One region of the Enterobacter sp. MGH 24 genome, then DNA from elsewhere that is predicted to be linked to it. Evidence: predicted binding sites of a transcription regulator. Region 1 holds the regulator's gene; each other region holds the start of a gene.
What was found. Region 1 encodes PurR, which represses purine synthesis genes. Its sites were predicted from a motif close to CANGCAAACGTTTGCNTG; they were not measured.
Positions count from the first base shown of each region.

Region 2: a site for PurR is predicted at 4,180-4,197, ahead of purH (bifunctional phosphoribosylaminoimidazolecarboxamide formyltransferase/IMP cyclohydrolase). Genes of this name have one in related genera too.
Region 3: a site for PurR is predicted at 2,065-2,082, ahead of purL (phosphoribosylformylglycinamidine synthase). Genes of this name have one in related genera too.

Region 1 is NZ_KI535657.1:3,421,825-3,428,862, forward strand. It holds gene punC (purine nucleoside transporter PunC) at 1-1,165, opposite strand, end outside; gene punR (DNA-binding transcriptional activator PunR) at 1,280-2,191, shown strand; gene purR (HTH-type transcriptional repressor PurR) at 2,210-3,235, opposite strand; gene L370_RS23475 (cytochrome bd-I oxidase subunit CydH) at 3,533-3,622, shown strand; gene L370_RS05820 (MFS transporter) at 3,787-4,953, shown strand; gene sodB (superoxide dismutase [Fe]) at 4,992-5,573, opposite strand; gene L370_RS05810 (C40 family peptidase) at 5,696-6,469, opposite strand; gene grxD (monothiol glutaredoxin 4) at 6,808-7,038, shown strand, end outside.
Region 2 is NZ_KI535657.1:1,661,675-1,668,712, reverse strand. It holds rRNA gene L370_RS13945 (23S ribosomal RNA) at 1-1,996, opposite strand, end outside; rRNA gene L370_RS13950 (16S ribosomal RNA) at 2,205-3,744, opposite strand; gene purH (bifunctional phosphoribosylaminoimidazolecarboxamide formyltransferase/IMP cyclohydrolase) at 4,305-5,891, shown strand; gene purD (phosphoribosylamine--glycine ligase) at 5,907-7,038, shown strand, end outside.
Region 3 is NZ_KI535657.1:186,860-193,897, reverse strand. It holds gene tadA (tRNA adenosine(34) deaminase TadA) at 1-462, shown strand, start outside; gene mltF (membrane-bound lytic murein transglycosylase MltF) at 350-1,900, opposite strand; gene purL (phosphoribosylformylglycinamidine synthase) at 2,168-6,055, shown strand; gene qseE (two component system sensor histidine kinase QseE/GlrK) at 6,590-7,038, shown strand, end outside.

The DNA.
Region 1 (7,038 bases):
CCTGCTCACGCTGCGCGGAGGCCTGCATGCGATAGCCCATCACCGCCAGCGCAACGGTCACCAGCATCACGCTGGTGGTGGTCAGGAGCGGCGTAGCAATCAGCGCAGAGACCACCAGACTTGCCAGGAAGCACAGCCCCAGCTGCAGGGTGTTCTGCAGCGCGGCGGCGCGGCCCGTCGCCTGCGGGAAGGGGCGCAGCGCCTGGGCCACAACAATCGGGTAAATCGCCCCGTTCGCGACGGCCATCACGCAGAATGGGATCAAAATTTCGGCCAGACCGGCACCCGGAATAAAGCCAACGGCCCAGGTCCCAATGACGCTCAGCGCATACAGCACCAGCAGCCATGGCAGCATCTGCTGACCTTCCCACTTTTGCAGCGCCGCGCGACAGCCGTACCCGCCCACCAGGAACGCAATGGTCTGCGGAACATAGCTCAGGCCGATGGCTGCCGGGCTGTAGCCCATATCATGCAGAATGAACGGCGAGCCGGTGAGCCACGCGAAGAAGCTTGCCGAGCAGGCGGCATAGATCAGGACATTACCGCGATACGCTGTGGTGCTGAGCAGGGAAGTGAAGGTAATCGGCTTCGCGTCAGCATGGGCTTCTTTTTTATGCGCGGGCTTGAGGGCGAACGCCGGCAGCATCAGTACCAGGGTAATGGCAAACAGCGTGGCGAAGATGGCCTGCCAGTCGAAATGCGCGAGGATCCAGCTGCCCAGCAGAGGGGCGAGGGCTGGTGAGAGACCTACCAGCGGCATAATGGTGGCGAAAATACGGTTAGTGCGGTTAGCCGGGTAATAGTCGGTGACCAGCGCCTGCCAGGTCACGGCCGCGGCACAGACGCCCACGGCCTGAATAAAACGCAGCACCAGCAGCCAGGTGGCATCACGTACCCATAACATCCCCAGGCAGCCCACGGCAAAAATGGCCAGGCCCAGCAGCAGTACCGGTTTACGACCAAAGCGATCCGAGAGCGGTCCCCAGAGCAGCTGTGCGAAAGCAAAACCGGCGAGGAACAAACTCAGGCTGGCGCTGATAGCGGCAGCGGGGGTTTGCAGATCTTCCTGCATGGCGGCAAACGCCGGCAGGTACATATCGGTGGCCAAAAAGCCCAGCACGCTTAAGCCGCCGAGCCAGACTAAAAAACCGTTCCTGGGTTGCATTATTTTATTCTCCTGAGGAGGCAGGTATACATTGGCGCTGAGTGTAGGGAGTGCAAAGCCGCTTGTGAAACGCTAATATTTGGCGGGTGCATTCAAATTTTTTGCAGGCAGAAAATGTGGTCAGATTATTCTCTTGAAGTGGTCGATGCTGTCGCGCGTAACGGCAGCTTTAGTGGTGCAGCGCAGGAGCTGCACCGCGTCCCTTCGGCAATCAGCTACACGGTGCGTCAGCTGGAGGAGTGGCTGGCGGTTCCGCTGTTTGAACGGCGGCATCGTGATGTGGAATTAACGCCCGCAGGCGCGTGGTTTTTGAAGGAAGGGCGTTCTGTTATCAAAAAAATGCAGATCACCCGCGAACAGTGTCAGCAGATCGCTAACGGCTGGCGGGGACATCTTTCCATCGCGGTGGATAACATCGTTAAGCCGGAACGCACCCGGCAGATGATCGTCGACTTCTATCGTCATTTCTCTGACGTCGAACTGCGGGTTTCGCAGGAGGTGTTCAACGGCGTCTGGGATGCGCTGGCGGACGGCAGGGCAGAGATGGCGATCGGGGCCACGCAGGCGATCCCGGTCGGGGGACGTTACGCCTTTCGCGATATGGGAATGCTGAGCTGGAAGTGCGTGGTGGCAAGCGATCATCCGCTGGCGGCGATGGAAGGGCCGCTGAGCGATGACACGCTGCGCAACTGGCCGTCGCTGGTGCTGGAGGATACGTCCCGTTCATTGCCCAAGCGTATCACCTGGCTTCTGGACAACCAGCGGCGGGTGGTGGCCCCTGACTGGGAATCGTCGGCAACGTGCCTCAGTGCCGGGCTGTGCGTCGCGATGGTGCCCGTTCATTTTGCGCGTCCGCGCATCGATACCGGAGAATGGGTTGAACTGACGCTGGATAATCCGTTCCCGGATGCGGCCTGCTGCCTCACCTGGCAGCAAAATGATGTCTCGCCTGCGATGGCCTGGCTGCTGGATTATCTGGGAGACAGCGAAACGCTGAACCGGGAATGGTTACGGGGGCCAGCATAGCTGGCCCCCGTAAAGCGATTAACGACGGTAGTCGCGGAACGGACCATCCGCAACGGAACGGCGTTCGATAAGACGCGGGTGAACTTCAATGGACTGCGACTCTTCACGCTTGTTGACGATCCTGTCCATCAGCATATTGAAGGCCGTTTCGCCCAGCGAATCTTTCGGCTGGTGAATGGTGGTCAATGCTGGCGTGAAGAAACGCGCGTTACGCACGTTGTCATACCCGATCACGGAAATATCCTGCGGGACGCGCAGGCCCAGCTCGTCGGCGGCGCAGAGCGCGCCCATTGCCATGATGTCACCTCCGCAGAACACGGCGGTTGGACGGTGCGGCTGGGAGACAATCTGCTGCATCGCGCGGTATCCCGACTCCGGCTCAAAGTCGCCCTGCACAATCCAGTTTTCCGGCACGTTGATCAGCGCTTCTTCCATCGCTTTCATAAAACCAGCCAGACGGCCCGCGCCGGTGTTGCGCTCCAGCGGACCGGGGATCACGCCAATCTCTCGGTGACCGCGTTCGATCAGATAACGACCGGCCATATAGCCGCCTTCAAAGGCGTTGTCGATAACTGAATCGGTGAAGTCAGCGCGTGCTTCGCCCCAGTCCATCACTACCATCGGAATATGGCGATACTCTTCCAGCATGGACAGCACGGACTCCGGATACTCGGAACACATTACCAGCAGGCCATCAACGCGCTTTTGCGCCATCATTGACAGGTAGGCGCGCTGTTTTTCAATGCTGTTCCACGCGTTGCCCAGAATCAGGGTATAGCCTTTCTGGAAGCAGTTTTTCTCAACCGCTTCAATGATCTCGGCAAAATAGGCCGCTTCACTGCTGGTCGCCAGCAATCCAATGGACTTGGTGTGATTAACCTTGAGGCTACGCGCAACCGCACTTGGCGAATAGTGCAGCTCTTTGATTGCTGCCCAGACGGCATTGCGCGTCTCTTCCGCCACAAAGCGGGTTTTGTTAATTACATGTGATACGGTTGTAGTGGAAACGTTTGCGCGTTTTGCTACGTCTTTAATTGTTGCCATTAAATGTCACTCCAGACCATATCCTAAGCTCCTGAAAAACCTGAAGGTAAACGTTTGCCTTCTCTCACCCTTATCTCGCAATCTTGAATTGCGGCACGCCGGGAAAACGACACGGGACGTCAGGAGGGGGTCAATGGCCGGTACGCTAATAAATTTAGCGTGGAATTTTGTCCTATCTTGATGAAAAGGGGAAGAGGTAAAGTGGTTATCAGTATAAATCCAGGAAGATTTTTGATGTAATCTGTGCAAAAATGAGCAAGCTCACTTTTCGTGGGGGGATTAAAAGGAGAAAAATTGATGAGTACCGATCTGAAGTTTTCGTTGTTCACCACCATTGTTGTGCTGGCTCTGATTGTCGCGGCCGGTCTGACGGCTGCGCTGCACTGATTTACGCGGAGGGAGAGCCTTCTCCCCCCCGACTCCCCCGGATTGTTACTTCTCTGGCAAAAATCTTTTGCCATTTTGTTAACTTCTCATTTTTTGTGATTGATGTCATGCTTTCCACTTCTTTGTTCTGTGTCACCACATGACACGGCATCCGGAGTTGACGCATGAAAATCAATTTTCCCCTGCTGGCCCTGGCGATTGGCGCTTTTGGGATTGGCACCACTGAATTCTCCCCGATGGGGTTACTGCCTGTTATAGCCCGGGGCGTAGATGTCTCTATCCCTGCGGCAGGGATGTTAATTAGCGCCTATGCTATCGGCGTGATGGTCGGGGCGCCGCTGATGACGCTTCTGCTTTCGCACCGCGCGCGACGCAGTGCGCTGATTTTCCTGATGGCGATCTTCACCCTGGGCAACGTGCTTTCGGCCATTGCGCCGGACTACACCACATTGATGCTGTCCCGTATTCTGACCAGCCTTAACCACGGCGCGTTCTTTGGGCTGGGGTCGGTCGTGGCTGCCAGCGTGGTGCCAAAACATAAGCAGGCGAGCGCCGTGGCAACCATGTTTATGGGGCTAACGATTGCCAACATCGGCGGGGTCCCTGCGGCAACCTGGCTGGGAGAAGCGATCGGGTGGCGTATGTCCTTCCTGGCGACCGCCGGGCTGGGCGTGATTGCGATGGTAGCGCTGTTCTTCTCTCTGCCGAAAGGCAGCGCCGGAGAACGTCCGGAAGTGCGTAAAGAGCTGGCGGTGCTGATGCGCCCGCAGGTGCTTTCCGCGCTGCTTACCACCGTTCTCGGGGCAGGGGCGATGTTTACTCTCTACACCTACATTTCACCGGTATTGCATGACATCACCCACGCAACGCCTCTCTTTGTGACCGCGATGCTGGTGCTGATTGGCGTGGGCTTCTCGATTGGCAACTATCTCGGCGGGAAATTTGCCGACCGTTCCGTGAGCGGGACGCTGAAGGGCTTCTTAACCCTGCTGATTGTCATCATGGTTGCCATTCCGTGGCTGGCGCGTAATGAGTTCGGGGCCGCGATTGCGATGGTCGTCTGGGGTGCCGCGACCTTTGCCGTGGTGCCGCCATTGCAGATGCGCGTGATGCGCGTCGCGCATGAAGCGCCGGGACTTTCATCTTCCGTGAATATCGGTGCGTTTAACCTGGGTAATGCCCTGGGCGCCGCGGCCGGTGGGGCCGTGATTTCCGGTGGTCTGGGATACAGCTTTGTGCCGGTGATGGGGGCGATTATTGCCGCGCTCGGCCTGCTGCTGGTGATGATGTCGGGTCGTAAACAGCCTGAAGCAGCCTGCGCTGCGGAATAAACCAAAAACGCAGAAGGGCGAACCCTTCTGCGTGTCTCTTACGCGGCGAAGTTCTTCGCGACAAAGTCCCAGTTAACCAGTGCCCAGAAGTGCTCCAGGTAGTTCGGGCGCGCGTTGCGGTAATCAATGTAGTAAGCGTGTTCCCACACGTCCACGGTCATCAGCGGCTTAGCGCTGGTGGTCAGCGGGGTGCCCGCGTTAGAAGTGGACACGATAGCCAGTTTGCCATCCGCCTCTTTCACCAGCCACGTCCAGCCAGAACCGAAGTTCTTGATGGCGGCATCGGTAAATTTCGCTTTGAAATCTGCGAAGCTGCCAAATGCGGCGTTGATAGCGGTAGCCAGTTCACCGGCAGGTTCACCGCCGGCATTCGGTGCCAGGCAGTGCCAGTAGAAGGTGTGGTTCCACACCTGAGCGGCGTTGTTAAAGACGCCACCCTCAGAGCTGCGGACGATCTCTTCCAGCGTTTTGCCTTCGAAATCGGTGCCCTTGATCAGGTTGTTCAGGTTGGTGACGTACGTCTGGTGATGCTTGCCGTAATGATATTCCAGGGTTTCCGCAGAAATGTGCGGTGCCAGGGCGTCTTTTGCATACGGTAGTGCAGGTAATTCGAACGACATTGCTTCTCTCCTTATTGTATTTTGCGTTGCCAATAACCACACAGACAACATGGACAGGATAGCAAATTGAAAGGGTATGCAAAAGAGGAACTTACCCCGCCACGGATGTGGCAGGGCAGGGGTTAGCGAATGGTTTTCGGCGTCATCACGCGACGCGCGCCGACGTAGTGGCGTACCCAGTAGTCTTCGCTGAGAGAGGTGATCTGAATATCCTGGCCGCTACGCGGTGACTGGATGAATTTCCCGTTGCCGACATAGACGCCGACGTGGTCAGCCGTGCCGCGACCCTGAGTGCGGAAGAATACCAGATCGCCGTTTTCAAGCTCACCGCGGTCAACCGGTGAGGCATCGCGCAGGTGGTACATCTCATTGGCGGTGCGAGGAATGCGGAATTTGACCAGATCTTTATAGGCGTAATAGACGAGGCCGCTGCAGTCAAACCCGGTTCGCGGCGAGCTGCCCCCCCAGTGATAAGGTTTGCCAATCTGCCCCATCAGCTTGTTCATCGCGGTTTTTTGCGCTTTCTGTACACGCACTTTATGCACTTCCGCTATTTTCGTGACCTTCGTGCATTTCGCCTTGTGGCCTTTACGCGTGATGCATTTTTCAGTAACGAGGTTAGCGGCGGTTTGCGAAGCTTTACTTTTAGCGGAGTGGGCAGTGCGGGAAGGTTTTGTTTTCGTCTTGCTGGAAGCGGTCTGTTTCGTCTGAGCCGGTGTTTTTTTCTTGTCGTTCTTAGCGGTGGTTTTTTTCTTACGTTCTGTGGCTTTCACCAGATGGTTTTTTTGTACAGCAGAATGCCGCGCCTGCTGAGAGGCGTCTGCCACTGGCGTGAAAGTGAGTGAAGTAAACAGTAAAGCACAGAGCGTGATCGAGATTTTATTTATCCGCGCCACTGGGCAGTCCCCTGATAAATGCAGGTCATCAATAATACCCGCGTGTGATTTACAAAGCCCGTCGATTCTAATCTATAAAAACCCAGAAAGTTAATAGCATTTTTCAATCTACAATCCTGTTTCGTTAGCAAGTGCAAAAAAATTCATCGTTCTGTCGCACATTTGCCCACTCCCTAAGCAAAACCCTGACCGCCGCAGGGGTAAACACCATTTGCAATGCAACTTTCCGTGACTCGGGGTAGAATGTATAAACGTGACAAAAATGTTATTTTCCGATGCCAGTCTGACCCGCTACAATGTCAGACGAATGCCGTAACAGAAGTTAAAGGAAGCAAGACATGAGCACCACTATTGAAAAAATCCAGCGCCAGATCGCTGAAAACCCGATTCTGCTGTATATGAAAGGTTCTCCGAAGCTGCCAAGCTGCGGCTTCTCCGCACAAGCGGTTCAGGCGCTGTCAGCCTGTGGTGAGCGTTTTGCTTACGTTGATATCCTGCAGAACCCGGACATCCGCGCTGAGCTGCCTAAGTACGCTAACTGGCCGACTTTCCCGCAGCTGTGGGTTGAC
Region 2 (7,038 bases), 1.8 Mb from region 1:
GAGACAGCCTGGCCATCATTACGCCATTCGTGCAGGTCGGAACTTACCCGACAAGGAATTTCGCTACCTTAGGACCGTTATAGTTACGGCCGCCGTTTACCGGGGCTTCGATCAAGAGCTTCGCGTTGCCGCTAACCCCATCAATTAACCTTCCGGCACCGGGCAGGCGTCACACCGTATACGTCCACTTTCGTGTTTGCACAGTGCTGTGTTTTTAATAAACAGTTGCAGCCAGCTGGTATCTTCGACTGATTTCAGCTCCACCCGCAGGGGCTTCACCTACATATCAGCGTGCCTTCTCCCGAAGTTACGGCACCATTTTGCCTAGTTCCTTCACCCGAGTTCTCTCAAGCGCCTTGGTATTCTCTACCTGACCACCTGTGTCGGTTTGGGGTACGATTTCGTGTTACCTGATGCTTAGAGGCTTTTCCTGGAAGCAGGGCATTTGTTACTTCAGCACCGTAGTGCCTCGTCATCACACCTCAGCGTTAAAAGGTACCGGATTTACCTGGAACCTCCGCCTACATGCTTAAACCGGGACAACCGTCGCCCGGCTAACATAGCCTTCTCCGTCCCCCCTTCGCAGTAACACCAAGTACAGGAATATTAACCTGTTTCCCATCGACTACGCCTTTCGGCCTCGCCTTAGGGGTCGACTCACCCTGCCCCGATTAACGTTGGACAGGAACCCTTGGTCTTCCGGCGAGCGGGCTTTTCACCCGCTTTATCGTTACTTATGTCAGCATTCGCACTTCTGATACCTCCAGCATGCCTCACAGCACACCTTCAACGGCTTACAGAACGCTCCCCTACCCAACAACACATAGTGTCGCTGCCGCAGCTTCGGTGCATGGTTTAGCCCCGTTACATCTTCCGCGCAGGCCGACTCGACCAGTGAGCTATTACGCTTTCTTTAAATGATGGCTGCTTCTAAGCCAACATCCTGGCTGTCTGTGCCTTCCCACATCGTTTCCCACTTAACCATGACTTTGGGACCTTAGCTGGCGGTCTGGGTTGTTTCCCTCTTCACGACGGACGTTAGCACCCGCCGTGTGTCTCCCGTGATAACATTCTTCGGTATTCGTAGTTTGCATCGGGTTGGTAAGCCGGGATGGCCCCCTAGCCGAAACAGTGCTCTACCCCCGAAGATGAGTTCACGAGGCGCTACCTAAATAGCTTTCGGGGAGAACCAGCTATCTCCCGGTTTGATTGGCCTTTCACCCCCAGCCACAAGTCATCCGCTAATTTTTCAACATTAGTCGGTTCGGTCCTCCAGTTAGTGTTACCCAACCTTCAACCTGCCCATGGCTAGATCACCGGGTTTCGGGTCTATACCCTGCAACTTAACGCCCAGTTAAGACTCGGTTTCCCTTCGGCTCCCCTATACGGTTAACCTTGCTACAGAATATAAGTCGCTGACCCATTATACAAAAGGTACGCAGTCACACCACGAAGGTGCTCCCACTGCTTGTACGTACACGGTTTCAGGTTCTTTTTCACTCCCCTCGCCGGGGTTCTTTTCGCCTTTCCCTCACGGTACTGGTTCACTATCGGTCAGTCAGGAGTATTTAGCCTTGGAGGATGGTCCCCCCATATTCAGACAGGATACCACGTGTCCCGCCCTACTCTTCGAGTTCACAGCCTGTGTGCTTTCGTGTACGGGACTGTCACCCTGTACCGTGCGACTTTCCAGACGCTTCCACTAACACACAAGCTGATTCAGACTCTGGGCTGCTCCCCGTTCGCTCGCCGCTACTGGGGGAATCTCGGTTGATTTCTTTTCCTCGGGGTACTTAGATGTTTCAGTTCCCCCGGTTCGCCTCGTTAACCTATGTATTCAGTTAACGATAGTGCAACGAATTGCACTGGGTTTCCCCATTCGGACATCGCCGGGTCAAAGGTCCATATCACCTCGCCGGCGCTTTTCGCAGATTAGCACGTCCTTCATCGCCTCTGACTGCCAGGGCATCCACCGTGTACGCTTAGTCGCTTAACCTCACAACCCGAAGATGTTTCTTTCGATTCATCATCGACTTGCGAAAATTTGAGAGACTCGAACACACATTAACTGTGTGTCGTTTCAATTTTCAGCTTGATCCAGATTTTTAAAGAGCAAAACTTCTTAATGCACTCAAAAGTACATTCAGAAGTTCATCATTCATCAGACAATCTGTGTGAGCACTACAAAGGCAGGTTCTTTAAGGTAAGGAGGTGATCCAACCGCAGGTTCCCCTACGGTTACCTTGTTACGACTTCACCCCAGTCATGAATCACAAAGTGGTAAGCGCCCTCCCGAAGGTTAAGCTACCTACTTCTTTTGCAACCCACTCCCATGGTGTGACGGGCGGTGTGTACAAGGCCCGGGAACGTATTCACCGTAGCATTCTGATCTACGATTACTAGCGATTCCGACTTCATGGAGTCGAGTTGCAGACTCCAATCCGGACTACGACGCACTTTATGAGGTCCGCTTGCTCTCGCGAGGTCGCTTCTCTTTGTATGCGCCATTGTAGCACGTGTGTAGCCCTACTCGTAAGGGCCATGATGACTTGACGTCATCCCCACCTTCCTCCAGTTTATCACTGGCAGTCTCCTTTGAGTTCCCGGCCGAACCGCTGGCAACAAAGGATAAGGGTTGCGCTCGTTGCGGGACTTAACCCAACATTTCACAACACGAGCTGACGACAGCCATGCAGCACCTGTCTCAGAGTTCCCGAAGGCACCAATCCATCTCTGGAAAGTTCTCTGGATGTCAAGAGTAGGTAAGGTTCTTCGCGTTGCATCGAATTAAACCACATGCTCCACCGCTTGTGCGGGCCCCCGTCAATTCATTTGAGTTTTAACCTTGCGGCCGTACTCCCCAGGCGGTCGACTTAACGCGTTAGCTCCGGAAGCCACGCCTCAAGGGCACAACCTCCAAGTCGACATCGTTTACGGCGTGGACTACCAGGGTATCTAATCCTGTTTGCTCCCCACGCTTTCGCACCTGAGCGTCAGTCTTTGTCCAGGGGGCCGCCTTCGCCACCGGTATTCCTCCAGATCTCTACGCATTTCACCGCTACACCTGGAATTCTACCCCCCTCTACAAGACTCTAGCCTGCCAGTTTCGAATGCAGTTCCCAGGTTGAGCCCGGGGATTTCACATCCGACTTGACAGACCGCCTGCGTGCGCTTTACGCCCAGTAATTCCGATTAACGCTTGCACCCTCCGTATTACCGCGGCTGCTGGCACGGAGTTAGCCGGTGCTTCTTCTGCGGGTAACGTCAATTGCTGAGGTTATTAACCTCAGCACCTTCCTCCCCGCTGAAAGTACTTTACAACCCGAAGGCCTTCTTCATACACGCGGCATGGCTGCATCAGGCTTGCGCCCATTGTGCAATATTCCCCACTGCTGCCTCCCGTAGGAGTCTGGACCGTGTCTCAGTTCCAGTGTGGCTGGTCATCCTCTCAGACCAGCTAGGGATCGTCGCCTAGGTGAGCCGTTACCCCACCTACTAGCTAATCCCATCTGGGCACATCTGATGGCAAGAGGCCCGAAGGTCCCCCTCTTTGGTCTTGCGACGTTATGCGGTATTAGCTACCGTTTCCAGTAGTTATCCCCCTCCATCAGGCAGTTTCCCAGACATTACTCACCCGTCCGCCGCTCGTCACCCGAGAGCAAGCTCTCTGTGCTACCGCTCGACTTGCATGTGTTAGGCCTGCCGCCAGCGTTCAATCTGAGCCATGATCAAACTCTTCAATTTAAGTTTGATGCTCATGAATTAAACTTCGTAATGAATTACGTATGTTCACTCAGAGACTTGGTATTCATTTTTCGTCTTGCGACGTTAAGAATCCATGTCACTTTGAGTGCCCACACAGATTGTCTGATAAATTGTTAAAGAGCAGTGCAACGCGGCTTTCGCTCACCGTTGCGAGGTGGCGTATATTACGCTTTCCTCTTTCAGAGTCAACCCGTTATTTCAGGATTTTTTCTCTTCAACCGACCGGGTTGTTTGTGAAGTGATTCACATCTGCCGTGTCGATGGAGGCGCATTATAGGGAGTTCTCCGCAGGCCGCAACCGCTAAATGACAGAAAAATGACTGACTGCTGCATTCCACAGCAAAACCCCGCCTTATACCTTTTTACACACAGACTTATCCACAATGATACGAAAAAGTGAAAATGTGCGAGCGTTGCGCAAACGTTTTCGTTAAAATGCTCGCGCTTAACAAGGATGCCCCGTCAGGTGTGTTAGATGAGTTTTTCGCAGGAAAATTCATCTAACGCTCTCTGTAATCGTGAAATCCAGGGGATTTACCATGCAACAACGTCGTCCAGTCCGCCGCGCTCTGCTCAGTGTTTCTGATAAAGCCGGTATCGTCGAATTCGCTCAGGCACTTTCCGCACGCGGTGTGGAGCTGCTTTCTACAGGCGGTACCGCTCGCCTGTTAGCAGATAAAGGTCTGCCGGTAACCGAAGTGTCCGATTACACCGGTTTCCCGGAAATGATGGATGGACGCGTCAAAACCCTGCACCCGAAAGTGCACGGCGGTATTCTTGGCCGTCGCGGTCAGGACGACGCCATTATGGAACAGCATGACATCGCGCCAATCGACATGGTGGTTGTTAACCTCTACCCGTTTGCCCAGACCGTTGCCCGCGAAGGCTGCTCTCTGGAAGATGCCGTAGAGAATATCGACATCGGCGGCCCAACCATGGTGCGCTCCGCGGCCAAGAACCATAAAGATGTGGCCATCGTCGTAAAGAGCAGCGATTACGAAACCATTATTAATGAGATGGATGCCAACGAAGGGTCACTGACGCTGGAAACGCGTTTCGACCTCGCCATCAAAGCCTTCGAGCACACCGCGGCGTACGACAGCATGATCGCCAACTACTTCGGTAGCCTGGTGCCTGCTTACCACGGTGAAAGCAAAGATCCTTCTGGCCGCTTCCCTCGCACCCTGAACCTGAACTTCATTAAGAAGCAGGATATGCGTTACGGCGAGAACAGCCACCAGCAGGCAGCCTTCTATATAGAAGAAGTAAAAGAAGCCTCTGTTGCGACCGCCCAGCAGGTTCAGGGCAAAGCGCTCTCCTATAACAACATTGCCGACACCGACGCCGCGCTGGAATGCGTGAAAGAGTTCAGCGAGCCGGCCTGCGTTATCGTCAAGCACGCGAACCCATGCGGCGTTGCCGTGAGCACCTCTATTCTGGATGCCTACGATCGCGCCTACAAAACCGACCCGACCTCCGCGTTCGGCGGCATTATCGCCTTCAACCGCGAGCTGGATGCTGAAACCGCACAGGCCATCATCTCCCGCCAGTTCGTTGAAGTGATCATCGCGCCATCCGCATCCGCAGAGGCGCTGAAAATCACTGCGGCAAAACAGAACGTGCGCGTGCTGGTTTGTGGCCAGTGGGCAGAACGCGTGCCGGGCCTGGACTTCAAGCGCGTGAACGGCGGTCTGCTGGTTCAGGACCGCGATCTGGGCATGGTGACAGAAACCGACCTGCGCGTGGTGACCAAACGTCAGCCGAGCGAACAGGAGCTGCGTGACGCGCTGTTCTGCTGGAAGGTTGCGAAGTTCGTCAAATCCAACGCCATCGTCTACGCCAAAGAAAACATGACCATCGGGATAGGTGCAGGCCAGATGAGCCGCGTCTACTCCGCGAAAATCGCGGGTATTAAAGCAGGCGATGAAGGTCTGGAAGTAAAAGGCTCAGCCATGGCTTCTGACGCCTTCTTCCCGTTCCGTGACGGTATCGACGCGGCTGCTGCAGTGGGCATCACCTGCGTGATCCAGCCTGGCGGCTCAATCCGCGACGACGAAGTGATTGCCGCCGCCGACGAACACGGCATTGCGATGATCTTCACCGACATGCGCCACTTCCGCCATTAATTCCCGGAGCTGAAAATGAAAGTATTAGTCATTGGTAACGGCGGACGCGAGCACGCTCTGGCGTGGAAAGCGGCGCAGTCTCCGCTGGTGAAAACGGTCTTCGTGGCACCGGGCAACGCCGGTACCGCCCTGGAGCCGACGCTACAGAACGTCGCTATTGGCGTAACCGATATCCCGGCGCTGCTGAGCTTTGCCCAGAGCGAGAAAATCGACCTGACCATCGTCGGCCCGGAAGCGCCGCTGGTGATTGGCGTCGTCGATGCCTTCCGAGCGGCGGGCCTGACCATCTTCGGGCCAACGCAAGGTGCCGCGCAGCTGGAAGGCTCTAAAGCCTTCACCAAAGATTTCCTCGCGCGTCATAACATCCCAACGGCGGAATATCAGAACTTCACCGAAGTAGAGCCAGCCCTGGCCTATCTGCGTGAAAAAGGCGCGCCGATTGTTATCAAGGCCGACGGTCTGGCAGCAGGTAAAGGCGTGATCGTGGCGATGACCCTCGAAGAAGCCGAAGCCGCGGTTCAGGATATGCTGGCGGGCAACGCCTTTGGCGATGCGGGCCACCGCATCGTGATCGAAGAGTTCCTCGACGGTGAAGAAGCGAGCTTTATCGTGATGGTCGACGGCGAACACGTTCTGCCGATGGCCACCAGCCAGGACCACAAGCGCGTGGGCAATGGTGATTCCGGTCCGAATACCGGCGGAATGGGCGCTTACTCCCCCGCTCCGGTAGTGACTGACGAAGTCCACCAGCGCACCATGGATCGCGTCATCTGGCCTACCGTGAAAGGGATGGCGGCAGAAGGCAACACCTACACCGGTTTCCTTTACGCAGGTCTGATGATCGACAAGCAGGGTAACCCTAAGGTCATCGAATTCAACTGCCGCTTTGGCGATCCGGAAACGCAGCCCATCATGCTGCGCATGAAATCCGATCTGGTGGATCTGTGTCTGGCAGCCTGCGAGGGCAAGCTGGACGAGAAAACCTCCGAGTGGGACGAGCGTGCCTCTTTAGGTGTAGTGATTGCTGCGGGTGGGTATCCGGGCAACTACAACACCGGGGACGAGATCCACGGTCTGCCGCTGGAAGAGATTGAGGGTGCGAAGGTGTTCCATGCAGGTACGAAGCTGGCTGAAGACGATCGCGTCC
Region 3 (7,038 bases), 3.2 Mb from region 1:
CTGACGCTGGCTCAGCGCGCCTGGGACGAGGGCGAAGTGCCCGTGGGTGCCGTGCTGGTTCATAACAACCAGGTCATTGGCGAAGGGTGGAACCGTCCCATTGGCCGCCACGATCCTACTGCGCATGCCGAAATCATGGCGCTTCGCCAGGGCGGTCTGGTGCTGCAAAACTATCGTCTGCTTGATACCACGCTGTATGTGACGCTGGAGCCGTGCGTGATGTGCTCCGGCGCGATGGTGCACAGCCGGATCGGGACGTTGGTCTTCGGCGCGCGGGATGAAAAAACCGGTGCGGCCGGTTCGCTGATGGACGTGCTGGGTCACCCGGGGATGAACCACCAGGTGAAGACTATCGGTGGGGTGCTTGCACCAGAGTGTTCGGGGCTATTAAGCGATTTCTTTCGAATGCGCCGTCAGCAGAAAAAGCAGCAAAAGGCAGAATTGAAGCTATTGGACGATTAAGCTCGTCCGGCGCTACGACCGGGTAACTTTGAGCCAGCTGTTTGGCCTCTGTCGCCTCTTTCTCTTTCTCCAGCAGATACCCGACCAGGCTAATCTGATATTTACGGATATTTTCCACGTAGGCGTAGGCTTCATGTCCGCGCGCGTAGCCGTATGTCAGCTTGTTATACCATGGCTTCTGGCTCAGCAGCGGCAGGCGCTGCTTAACGTCTGACCAGCTGTCCGGGTTACCTTTCGTTTTGGCCGTCAGCGCTCGCGCATCAAGCATATGCGCGTAGCCCATATTGTAGGCCGCCAGCGCAAACCAGATCCGCTCTTCTTCCGGCACCGTTTCCGGTACTTTGGCCATCATATCCTGCAGATAGCGCGCGCCACCGCTGATGCTCTGTTCGGCATCGGTACGGTCATTCACGCCCAGGCTCAGCGCGGTATTTTTGGTTAGCATCATCAAACCGCGTACGCCCGTGGGCGACGTGGCCTGGGTATCCCAGTGGGATTCCTGATACGAAATAGCCGCCAGCAGCTTCCAGTCAATCTCCTGGGCATATTTTTCGAACAGCGGCTGCAGGTCCGGCAGAACGCTGTCCACCGCGCGCAGGAAGCTGCGGGTGTCAACGTAGTCAAAGTCATCACCGTGCCCGAGGTACTTCTCCTCCAGACGCGCCAGGGTACCGTCTTCATTGATGGTGTTGAAGAAATCGAGCATCGCGGCAGAGAAGGTCTGGTCGTCATCAAGCTGGCTAAACCAGGTCACGGGCTGCTCGTCGGTGACGTCGAGCGCCACGGCGATTTCAGGATGCACCCGCTGGAACAGGCTGATCGCGACTGAATCGGCGATGGTGTAGGGCACTTTCTGGTCTTTTACCTGCTCCAGCAGCTCGGTCGTGCCGAGTTTCGGATCCACCGTCCAGCTCAGGTCGGGATATTTCTTCTCCTTGAGCTCCCGCAGATCGTCAATCACCACGTGGCCGGGCGCAATCGTCAGCTGCCGATCGTTAATCGACGCCAGCGAGCGCGGGCGCAGGCTTCCGACGCGGTAAACCAGCTGCTGCGAAACGGAGTAGTAGGTCGGGCCCGGCTGGTAGTTCTTGCTGCGCTCGCTGTTATACACCAGCCCGGCGGCGAGCATATCGGCATCGTCGTTATCGAGGTCGTCAAAGAGCTGGTTGATATTCTGGCGGACGGTGATTTTAAGCTTCACGCCAAGATAATCGGCGAACTGTTGTGCCAGCTCATAATCCAGACCAATGATTTTGCCGTTGATGTCGCTGTAAATCAGCGGAGAGTTGAGGGTACTGACGCGCAATTCCCCCCGCTCCTGAATGGCGGCGATACGGTTTTCGGCTTTGCCGAACCAGGGGATGGAAGGCCAGAGGGCCACTGCCAGCAGCAACGTTACAATGCCGATGAGCAGATAATTAATCTTTAATTTTTTCAATTAGTTAATTCTCTGCGACGCCGGTTGCCTCAGTCTGCTGTAGCCATGTTAATCATAAGGTTTGCCATTGAATGAGCGGCATTTTGCGTAAACTTGCGCCACTTGGCAACCAATTAGAGAGACAGGTCACATCTATTGTTAAATCTCTTCGCCAATTTTATTTCGACGCAAACGGTTTCGTCGGCGCTCAGGATTCTCTATAATGACGCCCGTTTTCCCCCCTTGCGCACACTGTAAGCGCCCCGGCGCTTCGAAGACGAGAGACTTATGATGGAAATTCTGCGTGGTTCGCCTGCACTGTCTGCCTTCCGTATCACTAAACTGCTGGCACGTTTTCAGGCGGCCGACCTTCCGGTAAGCAATATTTACGCTGAGTATGTCCATTTTGCTGACCTGAATGCCCCCCTGAATGCAGAGGAGCGCGTACAGCTGGAACGCCTGCTCAAGTATGGCCCAAGCCTGAGCAGCCATACGCCAACCGGCAAACTGATCCTTGCGACGCCTCGTCCGGGCACCATCTCCCCCTGGTCTTCCAAAGCCACCGACATCGCCCACAACTGTGGCCTGAACCAGATTAACCGTCTGGAACGCGGCGTGGCGTACTACGTGGAAGCTTCTACCCTGAGCGAAGCACAGTGGCAGGCGGTTGCGGCTGAACTGCACGATCGCATGATGGAGAGCGTATTTGCCTCTCTCGATGACGCGCAGAAGCTTTTTTCTCACCATCAGCCTGCGCCGGTACAGAGCGTAGACCTGCTGGGGCAGGGCCGTCAGGCGCTGATTGACGCCAACCTGCGTCTCGGCCTGGCGCTGGCAGAAGATGAAATCGACTACCTGCAGGATGCGTTTGTTAAGCTCAACCGTAACCCGAACGACATCGAGCTCTACATGTTCGCGCAGGCTAACTCTGAGCACTGCCGCCACAAGATTTTCAACGCCGACTGGATTATTGACGGCGAACAGCAGCCGAAGTCGCTGTTCAAAATGATCAAAAACACCATGGAGCAAACCCCTGACCACGTGCTGTCAGCCTATAAAGACAACGCCGCGGTAATGGAAGGTTCCGAGGTGGGCCGCTTCTTCGCCGATCGCGAAGCAGGGCGCTATGACTTCCATCAGGAGCCCGCGCATATTCTGATGAAAGTGGAAACCCACAACCACCCGACGGCGATCTCCCCGTGGCCGGGTGCGGCGACCGGCTCCGGCGGTGAAATCCGTGACGAAGGTGCGACCGGTCGTGGCGCTAAACCTAAAGCGGGTCTGGTCGGTTTCTCCGTCTCTAACCTGCGTATCCCGGGCTTTGAACAGCCATGGGAAGAAGATTTCGGCAAGCCAGAGCGCATTGTAACCGCCCTGGATATCATGACCGAAGGCCCGCTGGGCGGCGCTGCGTTTAACAACGAGTTTGGCCGTCCGGCGCTTAACGGTTACTTCCGTACCTATGAAGAGAAAGTGGACAGCCACAACGGCGAAGAGCTGCGCGGCTACCACAAACCGATCATGCTGGCGGGCGGGATCGGCAACATCCGTGCCGATCACGTGCAGAAAGGCGAGATCGTCGTCGGCGCGAAGCTGATCGTGCTCGGCGGCCCGGCGATGAACATCGGTCTGGGCGGCGGCGCGGCCTCTTCTATGGCTTCCGGCCAGTCTGACGCGGATCTCGACTTCGCCTCCGTGCAGCGTGACAACCCTGAGATGGAGCGTCGCTGCCAGGAAGTGATCGACCGCTGCTGGCAGCTGGGCGATGCCAACCCGATCCTCTTCATCCACGACGTGGGCGCGGGCGGCCTGTCCAACGCCATGCCGGAGCTGGTGAGCGACGGCGGCCGCGGCGGGCGTTTCAACCTGCGCGATATCCTGAGCGATGAGCCGGGCATGAGCCCGCTGGAAATCTGGTGTAATGAATCCCAGGAGCGCTACGTGCTGGCGGTTGCTGCGGATCAGCTGCCGCTGTTTGACGAGCTGTGCCGCCGCGAGCGCGCGCCGTATGCCGTCATCGGTGAAGCGACCGAAGAGCAGCACCTTTCCTTAAGCGACACCCACTTTGATAACCAGCCGATCGATCTGCCGCTGGACGTGCTGCTGGGTAAAACGCCGAAGATGACCCGCGACGTAACGACCCGTAAAGCGGCGGGCAAAGCGCTGGATCGTCAGGGCATCACCGTGGCAGAAGCGGTCAACCGCGTGCTGCACCTGCCTGCTGTGGCAGAGAAAACCTTCCTGGTGACCATCGGCGACCGCACCGTGACCGGTATGGTATCGCGCGATCAGATGGTCGGTCCGTGGCAGATCCCTGTCGCTAACTGCGCCGTGACCACCGCGAGCCTCGACAGCTACTACGGCGAAGCGATGGCTCTCGGCGAACGCACCCCGGTGGCGCTGCTGGACTTCGCTGCCTCTGCCCGTCTGGCGGTCGGTGAAGCGCTGACCAACATCGCCGCGACGCAGATTGGCGACATTAAACGCATCAAGCTTTCCGCAAACTGGATGGCCGCTGCCGGCCACCCTGGCGAAGATGCTGGCCTGTATGAAGCCGTGAAAGCGGTGGGCGAGGAGCTCTGTCCTGCCCTCGGCCTGACCATTCCGGTGGGTAAAGACTCTATGTCGATGAAAACCCGCTGGCAGGAAGGCAGCGAGCAGCGCGAGATGACCTCTCCGCTGTCGCTGGTGATCACCGCGTTTGCCCGCGTGGAAGACGTGCGTCATACCATCACGCCGCAGCTTGCGACCGAAGACAACGCCCTGCTGCTGATTGACCTGGGTAAAGGCCACAACGCGCTGGGTGCCACCGCGCTGGCGCAGGTTTACCGTCAGCTCGGCGACAAGCCAGCCGACGTGCGCGACGTAGCGCAGTTGAAAGGTTTCTACGATGCCATCCAGGCGCTGGTTGCGCAGCGTAAGTTGCTGGCCTACCACGACCGTTCCGACGGCGGCCTGCTGGTGACGCTGGCAGAGATGGCCTTCACCGGCCACTGCGGCGTGGAAGCAAATATTGCCACGCTTGGCGATGACCGTCTGGCGGCACTGTTTAACGAAGAGCTGGGTGCCGTGATTCAGGTGCGCGCGGCGGATCGCGACGCGGTTGAAGCGATTCTGGCGAAGCATGGTCTCGCAGACTGCGTGCACTATCTGGGTAAAGCCGTTCAGGGCGACCGCTTCGTCATTGAAGCAGACGGTCACGCCGTGTTCAGCGAAAGCCGCACCACGCTGCGCATGTGGTGGGCGGAAACCACCTGGCAGATGCAGCGCCTGCGTGATAACCCGGAATGTGCCGATCAGGAGCATAACGCGAAGGCCAATGACCAGGATCCAGGCCTGAACGTGAAGCTCTCCTTCGACATCAACGACGACATCGCTGCGCCGTACATTGCGACCGGCGCGCGTCCGAAAGTGGCGGTGCTGCGCGAGCAGGGCGTTAACTCCCACGTAGAGATGGCGGCTGCCTTCCACCGCGCGGGCTTTGACGCTATCGACGTTCACATGAGCGATCTGCTGGCGGGCCGTACCGGTCTGGAAGATTTCCAGGCGCTGGTGGCGTGCGGCGGCTTCTCCTACGGCGACGTGCTGGGCGCGGGCGAAGGCTGGGCGAAGTCCATCCTGTTCAACAGCCGCGTGCGTGACGAGTTCGAAACCTTCTTCCACCGTCCGCAGACCCTGGCGCTGGGCGTGTGTAACGGCTGCCAGATGATGTCTAATCTGCGCGAGCTGATCCCGGGCAGCGAAGCCTGGCCGCGCTTTGTGCGTAACCAGTCCGACCGCTTCGAAGCGCGCTTCAGCCTGGTCGAAGTGACCCAAAGCCCGTCTCTGCTGCTGCAGGGGATGGTGGGTTCACAGATGCCAATCGCCGTTTCCCACGGTGAAGGTCAGGTAGAAGTGCGTGATGCTGCGCATCTGGCTCAGCTGGAGAGCAAAGGCCTGGTGGCGCTGCGCTTTGTCGATAACTTCGGCAAGGTGACAGAAACCTATCCGGCTAACCCGAACGGCTCGGCCAACGGTATTACGGCAGTGACCAGCGAAAGCGGTCGCGCGACCATCATGATGCCGCACCCGGAACGCGTGTTCCGTACCGTGAGCAACTCCTGGCACCCGGAAAACTGGGGCGAGGACAGCCCGTGGATGCGTATCTTCCGCAACGCGCGTAAGCAGCTGGGTTAAGTTTTAGCACCCTAACTCTTGTAGGCCCGGTAAGCGTTAGCGCCACCGGGCTTTTTTATGCGTGTCGCAAAATTGCGACAATCCCGCCTCGCGGCTGTCTCCAAAAGGTGACACTTAACGTGTTGATCTATATAGGTAGAAAAATCGTGGTCTAAAGGTGTAGTTAAATAGCGACACTTAGCCTGGAAATCATTCTGCCAGCAAGTAATAGGTTGAATATATAAAACCTTTTTAATTCATTATGTTAATTTATTGTTTTGCATTCTGGCACGGCTGTTGCATAATATTAACCAGTGGCTCATTCACCTTCTTATGTCAGCCCCTTCGGGACGCGCTACATAAACTTCGAATGACGCACAAAAAGGTGCCTGCCGTCCAACTACTGATCATAGCGATGCTTTATCAGGCCAGGGCGAAACGTCGAGTTAGGCACCGCCTCATTCCATGACAAAGCCGGGTTTTTACCCGGCTTTGTTGTATCTGAAGGGCAGACTCAGTTACGCTCTGCGTAAACCCCATTAAGAGAGTAATGCGTTGAAACGCTGGCCCGTTTTTCCCCGCTCCCTGCGACAGCTCGTCATGATGGCCTTCCTGCTGATCCTGCTGCCGCTGCTGATCCTTGCCTGGCAGGCGTGGCAAAGTCTGAACGCGCTGAGCGCGCAGGCGGCTTTGACCAACCGTACGACGCTCATCGACGCCAGACGAAGTGAAGCGATGACCAACGCCGCGCTGGAGATGGAGCGTAGCTATCGTCAGTATTGCGTGCTTGACGATCGGACGCTGGAAAAGGTTTATCAGAGTCAGCGTAAACGCTACAGCGAAATGCTGGATGCTCACGCGGGGGTATTGCCTGATGACAAGCTGTATCAGGCGTTACGTCAGGATTTGAACGATCTTGCGCAGCTGCAGTGCCACAATAGTGGCCCGGATGCCGCCGCCGCCGCGCGCCTTGAGGCTTTTGCCAGCGCCAACACCGAGATGGT